4 regions of the Gracilibacillus thailandensis genome follow, and region 1 is predicted to be linked to each of the others. Evidence: riboswitches for the same ligand, from Rfam matches in the RefSeq annotation. Region 1 holds a riboswitch; each other region holds the start of a gene.
What was found. A riboswitch is a leader RNA that binds a small molecule or an ion and turns the genes downstream of it on or off. The one in region 1 is predicted to bind S-adenosylmethionine.

Region 1 (2,205 bases):
CCCGTAATGATTAGTCCATCATATCTATTAGCCTTTACATCATCAATCGATTTATAAAATTGCTTTAAATGTTCTACCGATGTATTTCTAGAAGTATGTGTACTCGTATGCAACAATCCTACCTCTAATTGTAATGGGCTATTTCCTAATAATCGTAATAAATGGGTTTCGGTTTGCTGCTTTAATGGCATTAAATTTAAGATTAATATTTTAAGTGGCCGAATGTCTTGTTTAAATGCCCGGCTTTCATCCATAACGAAAATATTCTCTTCTTGTAACTTACTCTTAGCTGGTAATAAATCCGGCACTTTGATAGGCATTTTTTGTGACTCCTTTGTTAATAAATTCCCTAAAATGAAAAAATTCACGATAAAATCTATTTTATCGATATTTCGGATTAAAATAAAGGAAAATGTTTTAAAATTCTGACATATTATATTTCTGATATTATGGTTAAAAAGGATGCCTCCTATACGTAAGGCATCCTATCTATTGCGACATCCATTTTGGTGGTGTATCTTTTCCCCAATAAACTTCTGCTATCGGGAAATGCTCTTCGAATTGATCGTTTTGCAAATGATAGTGGAATTGAAAATAATAACCGTCTTGTGGTCTTCTTAACCGATTGACATGAAACTTTGCAACATTTTCTTTATCTTTTACATGATATAAGTTAAAGATACGCTCTCCATATCCGCCTGAGGGCTCTTCGGCAATCATTAAGTATTGACTTTCTTCCTCGCCAATTTCTTTATATAATGCATCTAATACCGTTTCAAGATTTGGTAAGACAGTTCGAGCAAGATCTCCCTTCACTTTTGCCGAGATTTTTGTACCTAGCTTTGCTTGCACTTGTTCTTTTGCAAGATGATTTAATTCCTCGAGATAAAGTTGATTCGAGTCTTCAAGAATTAGGTTTTCTTCTGTTATCGAATCTTCAATTTCTTCTTTATCTAATTGTTTCGGCTGATCTTCACTTGGCTCAATGTCCTTTTTGCCTAAGTCTACATCAGCATTAATGTAGATAGGGGGAACATATAACCCAAGAGTTAATATCGTCACTAATAAAACGGTTAATTTTTTCATCCACATTTTCATCTCGATCGAACTCCCTCACATCGACTTACTAAAATTTTATCATTTTTAACTAATTTGTCCATACATGTAAAGGGGTTTTTCATTTTTTACATAAATTTTACTTATGTTTGTGCTAAGGGTTGTTCTGCACTAATCACTTCCCTATTAAAGTGTTCATCATATGCATAGACTGTTATGCTTTAATATATAACCTGCTAATGACATTAATTCAAAAAGTGATGATACGTCCCACCTGTTGCGATAACTAGATGTTCCTACAATTAGCTCATCTGTATCCACAATCTCATGAATTAATTCTTTTGAATCCACTTATAATCAGCTGGATCTCAGTTGTACATTCTCCTCGTATTTTAAAATAAAAAATCCTTCCCTATAAAGATAGAGAAGGATTCTACGAGTAATTGCATTACGCTACACAAAAACAATCGCCGTCGAATCTCCCCATCTTCGAATCAATATTGATTCTCTGAAATTGGCACCGGGCACATACGTGCTGGTTGCCGAGGCTTCGCTGGGTCAGTCCCTCCACCTCTCTGGATAAGAAAATCTTGCGTTTTTTTAAATTGTAAGTACATCACTTGGATTTGCTACAAATCATATCATACTACTAAAAAAACAACAAGTACTTTTTAAAATTTTCAGATTATAGTATAAATCTTTTCATTTCACACCAAAATAATGAGGATAGTTTACGCACAAATAAGGTGGGACAAACAATGGATCAAGAACATATTGATAAGTGGAAAGACCTTGAACATGACTTAGACCATGCCATTCCGGAAGAAGTCCTTCCAGATATCGCTTATTACCGGACTCTTGTTGTTAACGTCATCATGATCGGTGCCCCAAATGAAGATTGGGTCTTAATCGATAGTGGCACACGAAAATATCATGATAGAATTCTTCACGCTTGCGAACACCGTTATGGCAATAAACCACCACAGGCAATTATATTAACCCATGGTCACTTTGATCATATCGGTTCCGCGAAAAAGTTGGCAGAATATTGGAACGTACCAATATATATCCACGAAAACGAAATGGATTTTGTCACAGGCAAAAAGGAATACCCTCCAGGAGATCCAACTGTTGGTGGAGGGATGATTT
Region 2 (2,205 bases), on a different contig from region 1:
TCATACCATTTCGCGATTGTATCCCCAATTCCTGCACGGAGATAGGCTCTTGGTGAGTCCAAAATCACGTTAGGATCTACTAATAACATATAAGTGCTACTGTTGAAGATAATGTATTCTTGAAAGTTACCATTCTGATCATAGAAGACTGATAGTGGTGTCCATGGTGCGCAATTCGACGCTAACGTAGGTATTAAAATAGTTGGTAAGGTTAAACGGTCTCCACAAGCTTTGGCAATGTCTAATATTTTTCCGCCACCGATACCGATCACAGCTGTTGTTTCTGATTTAGTTAACTTTGCAATTCGCTCTACTTCATGGTGTGAACACTCTCCGTTATAAGCAATAAATTGGCAAGGTAATGCAGGGTCTGCAAAATATGTTTTTACTTTCGCCCATGATTGATCACCATGAATAACAAGTAGTTGGTTAAATTGATGTTGTTGTAACAAATCAAATAGATCATATAATAGCCCATTTCGGCATTGATAATAATTAGGGGCGCCTTTGATATGTAATGTGTCCATCTCTTCACCTCGATGATTGTGATATGGTAAGAAGTATGCCATTGGAACGAATAAGTGTCAATATATATCGAATTTTCTGAAAAAAAGGTTGACTTACATTCTGTAGTTCGCTATACTCGTTAGCATAAAATTTGAAAATTTCTTATCTAGAGCGGTGGAGGGACTGGCCCAATGAAACCCGGCAACCATCTATACTTCTATAGAAAGGTGCTAAATCCAGCAAACAGTTGAACTGTTTGGGAGATAAGAGAAAAACTATGAAAATAGGATTCTCTATCTCAAAAGAAGATAGGGATTTTTTAATGGAAAATTATATGAGGGGGATACAACATGAAGAAGCTTGTAGGATTTATTAGTGTAGCAATCATTCTTATTTTAGCAGCTTGTGGAGGAGAAAATGCAGATAGTGGTGGCACATTAGATGTCGGTGTAACGGCAGGACCACACGAAGATATTTTAAATCACGTAGCAGAATTGGCAGCAGATGAAGGATTAGAGATAGAAGTGCATGTCTTTAACGATTATGTGATGCCCAATACAGCTTTAGACGAAGGTGAACTTGATGCAAACATCTTTCAACACGAACCGTTTATGAATAATGCACGTGATGAAGGAGATTTAGACTTAGTTAAAGTAGCGGATACAGTAAATTTCCCAATGGGGATTTACTCTGACCAATATGCTAGTTTAGATGAATTGCAAGAAGGCGATAAGGTAGGATTACCAAACCACTCTTCAGGTGAGCCACGTGCATTAATGTTATTTGAAGATGCTGGTTTAATTACGTTACCAGAAGATGCAGATGTTACAGTATCTGTGAAGGATATACAAGATAACCCATTAAACTTGGAATTTGTACTACTAGAAGCATCACAAATTCCTAGACAATTAGGTGAGGTGCAAGTTGCGGCGATTAATACGAACTATGCACTAGAGAGTGGACGAGTGCCAACAGAGGATTCTCTTCACATGGAACCAAAAGACTCACCATGGGTAAACATTATAGCGACGAGAGAAGAGAATGTCGAAGATGAACAAATTAAACAATTAATTGATATTTATCGTTCAGAGGAAGTAAAACAATTTATCGAGGAGGACTTCGCAGGGTCAGTTGTTCCTTCATGGTAAGAAAGGGGCACATACAGCATGATTGAATTTAGAAACTTAACGAAAGTTTTTCAAGACAAGAAAAGAGAAGTTAAAGCCCTTCATAACGTATCACTAAAAGTGAAGGAAGGATCTATTTTTGGTGTAATTGGCTATAGTGGGGCTGGTAAAAGTACATTAGTCAGAATGGCCAATTTGTTAGAAAAGCCGACTTCTGGTCAAGTTTTATTTGAAGGTCACGATTTAACCAAGTTAAGTGGTAATCAATTAAATGAAGTAAGACAGCAAATGGGGATGATTTTTCAATCCTTTAATCTTTTAAAAACGGGTACAGTTTATGAGAATATTGCATTGCCTTTGAAGTTAACGGGCGTACCAAAATCGGATATTGATAAACGTGTAGAAAAGTATATTCAAATAGTAGGTTTGCAGGATAAGTTAAAGGCTTATCCTGCTCAACTATCTGGAGGACAGAAGCAACGTGTGGCAATAGCACGTGCATTAGCCCATGAACAGAAAGTATTATTATGTGATGAAGCTACAAGTGCACTTGATCCAGACACGACCGAAG
Region 3 (2,205 bases), on a different contig from region 1:
CTGACTCTTCTTATCTATTGTTTGAGTATTCATTGTTTTCCCCCTTTCTTTGGTACTTCAATAAGAATGGCTATTCCTTGGCCACCACCGCCGCATAGAGAAGCGATTCCTTTACCACCACCACGTCGTTTCAATTCATGTGCTAATGTTAAAACTAAGCGGAAACCAGTACCTCCAAGCGGATGCCCAATTGCAATTGCTCCACCATTGACGTTTACTTTGTCATATCCAATATTTAACGCTTTACAGCTGGCGATCACAACACTAGCAAACGCCTCGTTTATTTCAAAGAGTTCAATATCTTCTACTGTCAATTGCTGTTTATTCAATACTTTTTGAATGGCGTCTGCCGGCTTTGTTTGAAGACTAGCATCAGGTCCGGCCGTTTCCGCCCAGTCGATAATATGTGCAAGTGGTGCTGTTCCAATTTGTTCAGCTTGTTTTGCTGTTGTAACAATTCCAAGGCTTGCTCCATCTGTCATTTGCGAAGCATTACCTGCTGTAATCGTTCCATCTTTTGCAAATGCAGGTTTCAAATTCGCTAATTTATCAACTGTTGTCTGTGGGCGTATACCTTCATCATTTGCTAACACACCATCGATTGGAAGAATTTCCTCCTGCAATAGCCCTTTTTCAAAGGCACTAGCTGCTCTTTGTTGAGACAGAGCTGCAAATTGATCTTGCTCTTCACGGCTAATGTTGTATACACCATTATATTGTTCTGTTAGTGCGCCCATCGATTGATCACTTAATGCACACCACAGCCCGTCATGTAGCAACGTATCAGTAATCGTCTGGTGACCTATACCTTTGATCGATCGAGTCGGGATAATATGTGGTGCATTAGACATTGAGTCAAAACCACCAACAATATAAAATGACCCTTCTTCTAATTGAGTACGGCGCACTGCATCAATAACAGAAGCAACCCCTCCAAGACAGACATTATTTAAGGTGATCGCCGGTGTACTACTATTAAGTCCAGCTTGATGTGCAACTTGCCTAGCAGGGTTTTGACCTTGACCAGCCTGAATAACTTGTGCTAACAATACCCCATCTATCTGAGGAATTGCAGCATGTTTTTCCATTAAGTAATGCAACGGATGGCTTGCTAATGATACTGAATCAATTTCTGCAAGGGCACCGTTCCATTTTCCAAAAGGTGTCCTGATCCCATCTAAAATAACAATTGACATATATGTGATTACTCCTTTTTCTTTTAAATTAAGAAAAGCGCAGAGCGCCCGCTTAAAAACGTAGCGGCTGGAACTAATCAACTGAGATAAAGGAATCACGGTGAGTTTACGAACCGATGATGACTTTCACCTAAAGGCATAAGTGCGACTAAGCCTCTGGTTTCACCAATCGGCAAGTCTTCTTTATCGTAGGACAATTCGTGAAGTCGCCTAGTTTTTGGGCGCTCGGAGCTACATCTGTGCAAATTTTATACTTTCCTTACAAATAAAAAAGCCCTCTTCGATAAAAAGAGGACTCTACTACTCTTCTTATCTCTCAGGAGTACTCCTGTTGGAATTAGCACCTTTTAAGCAATCGCTTAATGGTTGCCGGGTTTCATTGGGCCAGTCCCTCCACCTCTCTTGATAAGCTTATAGATATAATGTTTGTGATTCTTATAATAAAAAAATCTCTCTATATCGAGATAGAGAGATACATTACGTAACGATGAATCTCTTATCTCTTCTAAGTGAAAACACTCAGACGGAATTGGCACCTATATTAAGTAAAACACTTAATGGTTGCCGAGGCTTCTTTGGGCCATTCCCTCCACCTCTCTTGATAAGACAAGATTAATGTTCAGTTTTCATATCCTAGTAATACACTGTACTTTACATGCTTTTGTTGGAATTGTCAATATATTTCGACAATTAAAAGAAAGTAATTACGTAAATATTCAATCGCTTTCAAAAATAGGAAATATTATACAAACAATATCAATCCTGTGGTAAAATAATCCATATAATATACTAAAGGAGGATTATATGAAATCTATCAAACTCTCGTTTATCGGCTTGCTGTTACTTGTATTACTTTTTAGTGTTCCTACAACCACAATGGCACAAGAGGAATCTGGGATTGACTTTGACAAGCCTGTTGTTCTCGTTCATGGTATAGTTGGTGCACCGTACAATTTCTATAGTATCGAACGAAAATTAAGAAGTATTGGGTACGACAGATCTGATTTGC
Region 4 (2,205 bases), on a different contig from region 1:
CTCTAAATCCTGAAGTAATCCAATGGGCATGGAAGAGCTTAAATGTCCGCATTCACGATACCTGGTGGATGACAGAGACTGGTGGACACTTAATTGTCAACCTTCCAGCTGAAAAAATCAAACCAGGTTCAATGGGCAGACCTTTTCCTGGTGTGCAGGTAGGTATTTTAGATGAAGAAGGTAATGAGTTGCCACGAGGTGAAGTTGGTCAACTAGCCGTACGCACACCATGGCCAGGACTGATGAAAGAGATTTGGGGAAATAAGGATAAATTCAAATCTTATTTCCAGTACGAGGGATGGTATATCTCTGGTGACTTAGCGTTACAGGATGAAGAAGGATATGTCTTCTTTCAAGGTCGTAACGATGACATGATCAATTCGGCAGGTGAGCGTATTGGTCCGTTTGAAGTAGAAAGTAAGTTAATTGAACATCCGGCAGTAGAGGAAGCTGGTGTAATAGGTAAACCTGATGAACTACGTGGTGAATTAGTTAAAGCTTTTATTACATTAAGAGCCGGATATGAACAATCAGATGAATTATTAGAAGAGATTCGATTATATGTTAGAAAAAATCTATCAGCACATGCTGCTCCTAGAGAAATCGAAGTAATGGATGAATTACCTAAAACAAAAATCAGTGGAAAGATTTTAAGAAGACAATTAAAAGCATTAGAAATTGAAAGAAATAATAAAGTTAAAAATTAAAACATATAGATACTCTTATGAAGAGTGGTGGAGGGACTGGCCCGATGAAACCCGGCAACCTTAAGCTATCCATGCTTAAAAGGTGCTAAATCCTGCAAACTTTAGTTTGAAAAATAAGAGGGAGATAATAGCTTTAGTCTCTCTTGTTTATCAAGAGGGGCTTTTTTGTTTCCCTAAATTATTAGGAGGCATATAACATGGTAAAAACAAATGTAAAGGGAAATTTTGTAGCTAGTCTAGAGGAAGTAGCTGAAAAGCAATTATCCAAAGCAGCTAAATTATATTTAGATCAAATAACATCCAAAAAAGCAAATGCTACATCATTTATACTTGATAGCAATTCACCGTCTAAATTAAAAATTTCTCCGCTATTATTAGGTGCAGTTGGTGCACAGACTTATTTTCACGAAGATGGAGAATTAGCAACTGCAAAAGCTGCCAGTAAGCAGGGTGTACCTTTTATTGTTAGCAGTCATTCATCCTATAGCATTGAAGAAATTAGAGATGCTGTTCCAAGTAGTGAACTATGGTTCCAAGCTCATATTTTTCAAGATTTAGAACTTACTAAACATTTTATTCAGCGTGCTGAACTAGCAGGCTATCAGGCAATTATTTTATCTATATCCAAAGATGAAATTCATTTAAAAGCAGATCAGCTAGTGAAAGGAACTACCAACTTTGTTGTAGATCCAATTTTTGCTAAGAAAAATTATGCAAATAAAAGCCCACTGGCAGAACAAGTGGCACAAGAATATCAAAAACGCTCTATTAAGTGGGAAGAGATTCAATATATAAAACAATTTACAAATTTACCGATCTTTGTTTATGGAGACTTATCATTAGATGATGTTCGTTCAAGTCTGGAACAGCAAGTTGATGGGATTATCTTGTCCAATATTAATGCATCTAATCTGGAATTACTAGAACAGATTAATATTATCGCAAGTGAAAAATTAACCGTTGTTGTTGAAGCAGAAGTGAAGTCAAAAGATGAATTAAACCGCTATTTACAACAAGGTGCTGATGCTATTTCGATCCGGAAGAGTTATATTTACGGATTATCGACATCAGGAGTTTTGGGCGCAGAAGAAGTTATTGCTCAACTATTCACATAATTTTCGAATATCATTGTTTCATAAGTAGTGAAAATGGGATATAGTATAACTATATCCCATTTTTGGATGGAAGGAATGGTTTTTTGTGGCAATACGTAAAACGAAATTAAGAAAAGTAGTTATTATTGGAACAGGCTTAGTCGGTACTAGTTATGCGTATGCGCTATTAAATCAAGGTGTTGTTAATGAATTAGTCCTGATCGATTTGGATCAAGCAAAAGCAGAGGGAGAAGCACGTGACTTAAATCATGGCATGGCGTTTGGTAATCCGATGCGTATCAAAGCAGGAGATTATCAAGAGTGCCATAATGCAGATTTAGTTGTTATTACAGCAGGTGCCAATCAAAAACCGGGTGAAACTAGGTTAGATCTTGTGACGAAGA

Region 2: it holds a riboswitch for S-adenosylmethionine, as region 1 does, so the genes downstream of both, GH715_RS19795 (MetQ/NlpA family ABC transporter substrate-binding protein) here and GH715_RS18180 (YpjP family protein) in region 1, are expected to answer to the same signal.
Region 3: it holds a riboswitch for S-adenosylmethionine, as region 1 does, so the genes downstream of both, GH715_RS18915 (acetyl-CoA C-acyltransferase) here and GH715_RS18180 (YpjP family protein) in region 1, are expected to answer to the same signal.
Region 4: it holds a riboswitch for S-adenosylmethionine, as region 1 does, so the genes downstream of both, GH715_RS05180 (alpha-hydroxy-acid oxidizing protein) here and GH715_RS18180 (YpjP family protein) in region 1, are expected to answer to the same signal.

The regions. Positions count from the first base shown of each region.
Region 1 is NZ_WJID01000074.1:7,488-9,692, reverse strand. It holds gene metA (homoserine O-acetyltransferase MetA) at 1-320, opposite strand, end outside; gene GH715_RS18180 (YpjP family protein) at 490-1,098, opposite strand; SAM riboswitch class I at 1,537-1,642, opposite strand; gene GH715_RS18175 (MBL fold metallo-hydrolase) at 1,815-2,205, shown strand, end outside.
Region 2 is NZ_WJID01000093.1:6,677-8,881, forward strand. It holds gene GH715_RS19790 (iron-containing alcohol dehydrogenase family protein) at 1-569, opposite strand, end outside; SAM riboswitch class I at 667-777, shown strand; gene GH715_RS19795 (MetQ/NlpA family ABC transporter substrate-binding protein) at 858-1,655, shown strand; gene GH715_RS19800 (methionine ABC transporter ATP-binding protein) at 1,674-2,205, shown strand, end outside.
Region 3 is NZ_WJID01000082.1:10,014-12,218, forward strand. It holds gene GH715_RS18910 (acetoacetate--CoA ligase) at 1-33, opposite strand, end outside; gene GH715_RS18915 (acetyl-CoA C-acyltransferase) at 30-1,196, opposite strand; SAM riboswitch class I at 1,503-1,608, opposite strand; SAM riboswitch class I at 1,690-1,804, opposite strand; gene GH715_RS18920 (lipase family protein) at 2,001-2,205, shown strand, end outside.
Region 4 is NZ_WJID01000011.1:84,979-87,183, reverse strand. It holds gene acsA (acetate--CoA ligase) at 1-707, shown strand, start outside; SAM riboswitch class I at 720-827, shown strand; gene GH715_RS05180 (alpha-hydroxy-acid oxidizing protein) at 905-1,822, shown strand; gene GH715_RS05175 (L-lactate dehydrogenase) at 1,908-2,205, shown strand, end outside.